DNA from 2 places in the Brevibacillus sp. FW306-2-1A-C05A genome. Region 2 is predicted to be linked to the other one. Evidence: predicted binding sites of a transcription regulator. Region 2 holds the regulator's gene; the other holds the start of a gene.
The links. Region 2 encodes LexA, which represses DNA repair genes until DNA is damaged. Its sites were predicted from a motif close to CGAACATATGTTCG; they were not measured.
Positions count from the first base shown of each region.

Region 1: AC3WJN_RS01590 (DNA polymerase IV) is a predicted target of LexA. The motif match lies at 2,220-2,233, and genes of this name have one in related genera.

Region 1 is NZ_JBYSWV010000001.1:302,300-305,709, forward strand. Features, by position in the region: gene AC3WJN_RS01575 (C39 family peptidase) at 1-125, opposite strand, end outside; gene AC3WJN_RS01580 (YolD-like family protein) at 196-546, opposite strand; gene AC3WJN_RS01585 (YhjD family protein) at 543-923, opposite strand; gene AC3WJN_RS01590 (DNA polymerase IV) at 920-2,161, opposite strand; gene AC3WJN_RS01595 (AraC family transcriptional regulator) at 2,339-3,208, opposite strand; gene AC3WJN_RS01600 (VOC family protein) at 3,158-3,410, shown strand, end outside.
Region 2 is NZ_JBYSWV010000001.1:48,905-52,314, forward strand. Features, by position in the region: gene AC3WJN_RS00270 (DUF896 domain-containing protein) at 27-224, opposite strand; gene yneA (cell division suppressor protein YneA) at 317-658, opposite strand; gene lexA (transcriptional repressor LexA) at 1,289-1,912, shown strand; gene AC3WJN_RS00285 (DUF456 domain-containing protein) at 1,974-2,459, opposite strand; gene AC3WJN_RS00290 (DUF4269 domain-containing protein) at 2,587-3,153, shown strand.

The DNA.
Region 1 (3,410 bases), 250 kb from region 2:
TTCTCCTGCTGCACACGCGCGGGCGCGACAGGGTCACGTGCCGGGTCCGCCTGTTCCTGCGGAAGTGTGCAGCCCGCCAGCATGGCAAACGCGGCTGCCCATGTAATGTTCCTTGCCCAACTCAACGTTCACGCCACTCCTTTGTCTTTTACCCACAGGGTGCCCGGCCAGACAGTCGCGCATGAATGGTTAGTTTTAGAAAGGCGCTGCCAGCTCCGCATGCAGCAAGCGGGCAAACGAAAGCCAGTGCATCTCGGAGCCGGCCCGCAGCTTCAATCGCCGCGCTGCCTGATCGATGTGCACGACCTGTGCCGACAAGCGGCGCGGCGCCTGCCCGTCATAGTACGTCAACGTCAAAACGCTCTTTGTCTGGAACGCCTGCCACACCAGCTCGCTTAGCGCCCCCAGTTGCTCCTGGTCCAGCTCGGGCGGCACGTAGCGGCGCTCCTCTTCCTTCATGCGCACGTACATTTCCCGATGCTCCGGCAACACAAACCGGCTCGAGACGAACAAATTTTCCTTTTTGGATACGCGTGTCTCTCTCATGCTCGCTTCTCTCCTTGGTGATGATCTCGTACCCATGCGCCGACAAGCTCCTGGCACTCGGCGCGCAGCACCTCAATGATATAGCTCGCTTCCCGCAAGTACCCGCGCTGCCGGTAATGAACCACGTACGCATAGTCCTCGCGGCGGGCGCTGACAATCGTGCATCCGAGTTGCCGCAAATGACGGCGCAATTGCTGATGCTTACGCTCTGCCCAGCGGGAGAGCTCCTGGAACACGTCCTGATAAGACAGCTTCAGCGGTACAACTCCCATCTGCCCCGCATCCGCCATCACCGCGTGAAACAGGATGCCAAACAAAATATATTGACGCACCAGCTCTTGCTCCCTCGCTTCTCCTGACGGCATCGGCTCTGTCACTTGTAATGCCCTCCGATCTTGCGGGCACGCTCCTTGGCCTGCCCCGCCTCCAAGGCTGAGGCCGCTCGCAAAATCGCATCCTGGCCAAAGCGCGCCCGAATGTCGTCCATCGCCTGGGCAAGCGAGCGGCGCTTGTGCGTGTCTGTAAACAAATTCAGTTGCACGATATTATCAGGCACGAGCTGCCCTAGCGTGACGCCAATGCTGCGCACAGGCCCCCCTGTCCAGTGCCGCTCAAACAGGCGACAAGCCGCTTCGTACAGCGCCATGGCGTCATTCGTCGCTTCCGCAAGCTTCATCTGGCGGCCAAAACCTTCGCCAGCCGCCAGATTCGCGCCGCGACAGCCGATGGAGAGCACCGAGCCCATCCGTTCTTTTTGCCGCGCCCGTCGGCACACTTCCTCGCACAATTCCAACAGCACGACCTTGATTTCTTTTGCCGTATGGTAATCGCGCGGCAACGTCATATGGTGGCCGATCCCTTTTTGTGTCCCGTATTCGTTCAACGAAACCGGCGAGTCGTCCAGGCCGTGCGCTGTGCGCCACAGCACCTCGCCATTCACGCCCCAGTGGCGGATGAGCACGGCGGGGCTGAGCGCAGCGAGCTGGCCGATCTGATAGACGCCCATCCGGTGAAAATGGCGCTTCATGCGCGAGCCTACCCCGAACAGTTTTTCGATGGGCAGCCGCCACAGCGTGTCGGCCAGCTCTGCCCGCTTGAGCCAAAATATCCCGCTTTCCTGCTTTTTGGCGAAGTTGTCACAGGCCATTTTCGCGAGGACCTTATTCTCTCCAATTCCGACCCGGCAGTTGACTCCCGTCTCCAGCCAGACGCGCTGCCGAATCTGGGCAGCCAGCTCCAGCGGATCGCCAAACAAGTGGACGCTGCCTGTCACATCGAGAAACTGCTCGTCGACCGAGTACGGCTCCACCTGATCGGTAAACGACTGGAAGATGCGCGTGATCTGCATCGACACCTGAAGGTAGTGCTCCATGCGCGGGCGCACTACCACGAGCTGTCGACATTTTTGTTGCGCTTGCCACAGCGCTTCTGCCGTTATCACTCCGTATGATTTCGCAATCGGACACGCGGCCAGCACCACTCCACTGCGCCGCTGCGGATCGCCGGCGACCACGATCGGCTGATTGCGCAGCGCCGGATTCGCCGCTTTTTCAATGCTGGCATAAAAGCTTTGCATATCGATCAAAAAAACAATCCGTTTGCCCGCATTAGGCATCACCATCATCCCCTGAACAAGAACTTGTGTTCCTATATGAACTTTGTTCTCATTATAGCAAACGTATGTTCGTTTTTATACCTGTCCCTCCGAAAAAAAACATGGTAATTATTTCTGCAAAGACAAGCACACGCTGGCAGGTGTTTGGCCGAGCGTGTGCGAATCCCATATGATATGTTATTTTTTGACAACCGGAATCCAGATTTCACTGCGAAACGTCGGCGATGTCGTGTCTTTGTCAGCATTCCACAGCATCTCCGGCCCTTCGGCCAGCTCGTAGCCGGAAGACAAAAACCACTCGGAGTAGATGCGCCCCCAGACGTCCTGCAGCGTATCCGGAAAAGGCCCTACGGCTTCGAAGACGGCCCACGTAGAGGCCGGGACTTCCAGCTTCGCCAGGCTCTCCGGGCAGTCCAGCGTAGTCGCCACTCCGATGTAATGGTCCAGCTCGCCGTTGTCCAGGCGGCCGTCGGAAAAGTTCGTGGATGCGCTCAACATCCCGAGCGGCTCTACATTGGAAAGCGACTTGAGCAGGCGGATCTTCTCGGCGTCGAGTGACGCCCACATGGCGGCAATCTCGGGATTCACCCCGTTGTAGATCAGCGGAACCCTTTTCTTCAAGCCGACGATGCGAAATGCCTCTTTTTCTTCCATGCGGTAATTCATGGCACTGCCTCCTTTGATGGATAGATAAAAGGTCATTCGCGGATAGGCTTTCAAGGACTGCCCGCTGGCTCTCGCTTCGCTGGGCGTCACCCCGTGCATCTGGGCAAAGGCGCGAGCGAACGAGTCAGGCGAGTTGTACCCGTACTTGACGGCGATGTCGATCACCTTCAGCTTGCTGTCTTTCAGGTCGAAAGCCGCGAGTGTAATGCGCCTGCGCCGGATGTACTCCGAGAGCGGAATGCCCGCCAAGGACGAGAACATTCTTTTGAAGTGGTATTCCGAGCAGCACGCCACCCGGGCGACTTCCTTGAAGTCGATCTCGCCAGCGAGATGTTCCTCGATGTAGTCCAAAGCTTCATTCAGCTTTTGCAGCAAATCCATGAAAACGACCTCCCTCACCACCACAGAATAGCAGACGCCAAACGAAGCCATCCGACATTTCGTGCCCGATTATGCAGGCTCGCTTCGGCTGGCATTCCTAACAAGCATACCATACCGCACCGAAAGGGATTGTTGCCCATGACCGCTTCTCCCTTGCACGCCGAAATCGGAGGCATTTTCGTCGCTGTCCGCGACATCGACG
Region 2 (3,410 bases):
TGTCTGCCGTATCAATACAAGTAAGTTTACTGTTTTGGACGATTTTCCTCAAGATCTTCCACATAGCGGATGGAATCCAGATTCGCTCGAAGCGACATCTTGACCGCATCGATGTACTTTTGGCGCAGAGCTTTTTGCTCCTGCTTCTCCTCGTCAGTCAAGCCAACCTCGCGAGATTTCTTGACCAGTTCGTTGATTCGTTTAATTTCTGCGTCAGATACCACGTTCCGGTTCCTCCCACTCTGTAGTAATGCCGCTTTATTATATCATATCAGTCGGAACTGGCAAGAGAGCGGATGGCGGGCAAGTGCTCGAATCAGTCCGTTTCCGGGATGAACAAGGTCTGCCCCGGATAAATGAGATTGCTGTCGAGGTTGTTCGCCATTTTGATATCGAAAATCAGATCGCGCACATCCACCTTTTCCGAATGATGATGGCGCACAGCAATCGTCCAAAGACTGTCGCCGGAGCGAACGGTCACTTCTTTTCCTTTTAGCGGCTCTTTATGCGCAGAAGAGGCAAACACCAGTTCGGTAAGCAAGTAAAAAAAGAGAGAGAACGTCAGCAAAAACAAAATAGCTTGTCCTCTCGTGATGCCCAAACGGACGCGGCGAGGCTGCTTTTTCTCGAAACGGTTATGGATAGACATGGCATTCATAATATGACCCCCTGCAAACATACGTTCTATAAGTTCGTATCCCTATCATAAATGAGAACATATGTTCATGTCAATACAAAAACCGCCGTCTCGCAAATTCGCGCGGAGCTGCTGTGCGCAGCCGTTTTTGCTTCGGATGACGCTGCCGGGCGACTCTATTGGGGTGGATTTAGCTCGTTTCTAGCTGGTTGCTTGCTGCCTGAACAGAAGTCCAAGTGTGCCGCGTTGGTGCGGTTTGTGGCTTGGCGTAAGCTCGGCTCTTCGGTACTGGAGCGGCTGGCGGTTTGACGTGAGCTCGACTCTGCGACAGTGGAGCGGCTTGTGGCTCGACGTAAGCCCGGCTCCGCGACGATGGAGCGGCTTGTGGCTCGACGTAAGCCCGGCTCCGCGACGATGGAACTGTTTGCCGACTTGGAGTTAGCCCGGCTCTATTACAATGGAACGGCTGCAACTTACGGCTCCGGCCGCCCGCCCGCGCTTTTTTCGAGATTTGGCCGATGCTGTCGAATCAAATGCATTTACCCTGTCAAAAATTCCTGTTCGCATCAAAATCGAACTTATGTTTGTCGAACGCAAGCTCCCATGGTATAATATAGGAAAACATGTTCGAGAAATCAGGGGTGTCTCTCTATGTCAAAATTATCCAGCAGACAACAAGCCATAATCGAATTTATTCGCAAGGAAGTCCGGGACAAAGGCTATCCTCCATCCGTCCGCGAAATCGGCGAAGCTGTCGGACTTGCCTCCAGCTCTACTGTGCACGGTCATCTGGCGCGCTTGGAAAAGAAAGGGCTGATCCGCCGCGACCCTACCAAGCCTCGCGCCATCGAACTGCTGTCTGAGGAAGACCGCTTCCAGGACAACTTCGAGGACTCTGTCGTTCGCGTTCCCGTCATCGGGAAAGTAACCGCCGGGCAGCCGATTACCGCGATTGAGGACGTCGAAGAGTACTTCCCGCTTCCAGAAAATATCGTGACTTCAGACAAGGTGTACATGCTGCGGATTTCCGGGAACAGCATGATCGACGCCGGTATCCTGGACGGCGACTACGTAATCGTGCGCCAGCAGCACGTCGCCAACAACGGCGATATCGTCGTCGCCATGACAGAAGAAGACGAAGCGACCGTCAAGCGCTTTTTCAAAGAGAAGAACCACTTCCGCCTCCAGCCGGAAAACGCGACGATGGAACCGATCATTTTGGACAACGTCACCATTCTCGGAAAAGTCATTGGCGTCTATCGCCTCATCCACTAATCGTTCCAGCGCATGAAAAAAGGACAGCCTCCGCTGTCCTTTTTCGTCTCTATCATTATATTTATCTGGCAAGGAAAAACCAGACGATCATGCTCACCTGCAACACGACTTTGACAACTGCGCTTCCCAAAAAGCCGATCAGCGAGCCAAAGCCTGCCTTTACCGCTTTCTCTATCGGCTGCTTTTGCACGAGCAACTCCACCAGCACCACGAGCACGAACGGCATAATCAGCATCCCGAACGGCGGGAACACGAAGATTCCGAGAACAATCCCTACGGCCGCAGCCACCGAAGACCATTTGGAGCCGCCGTACTTTTTCACGAAAAACATGTTGGTCAACAAATCCGCACCGTACAGCAAGATACTGAGCACCACCATCCCCCACCAGAAAGACGCTGGCAACCCCGCTCCCGGATCGGCTATGAAAAAGTGGTAGAGCAAAAAGCCTGCCCACAGTAAAATCGTATCGGGTAGTACTGGCAAAAATATACCGGCGATACTTAGCGCGAAAAGCACCAACACGATAATCCAAAGAACAATATCCATTCTCTATGCACTCCTCTCACATAGGTAATACGAGAAAAAGCCGATTGAAGTTGCACTCTTCTTTTGCGAATCCGTGAGGCCGTCTGCGAGGAGTACCTGCCTATTTTAACGAAAGCGGAGGGTTACTATGACGCGAAACTGGCGCGACCTCTCTTATTTGCACAACGGGACACCGAAACAAAAAGCTGCGGGCCAGGCCATCGCCCAATCCGCGGTCATGCAGCGGCTGCAAGCGTTCGATCCCGTGCTCGCAGGTACGATCCCTCTGGACATCGACATTGCGGACAGCGATCTGGACATTATTTGCGAGTGCCACCACCTCGAGCAGTTTGCCGACGTCGTCCGCGCTTCGTATGCGGCGTATGAAGGCTACAAGGAAGCTCGTCTGCTCGTGCAAGGCGTGCCCACCTGCCTGATTACGTTTTTTGCCTGCGGCTTCTGGTTTGAGCTGTTTGCCCAACCGCGCCCGGTCGAACAGCAAAATGCGTATCGGCACATGGTCGTCGAGCACCGTTTGCTGCTGCTCGGTGGCGCTGACGCCCTCCGCGCCATCCGCCAGCTCAAGCAAGACGGCCTGAAAACCGAACCTGCTTTTGCCTCCTATTTTAACATTCCGGGAGACGATCCATACCAGGCGCTGCTGGATGTGGAAAAGTGGACGGAAGAACAGCTCCGCACTCTTGTGACCAGGTAAAGAGTCCCCCGCTCCTTTGTCGCATAGGCGGACGGCGCGCGCGTGGCGAAAAAATCGCCAGAGCCGCGGTGCAAATGGCGGACAGATGATTTATAATGGGAACTACTGCGCGGGCACTTGGCGGCGCGCAGGGAGAAAACGCGAACGAGGGGGTGTGTGGTTGGTGAATGGAATTGGTTTGCCAGATACTGCAGCGTCTCATGCAAAGCCTGGGAATAAGGCGATACTTTGCATGAGGTGGACAGTCGTTTAGACAA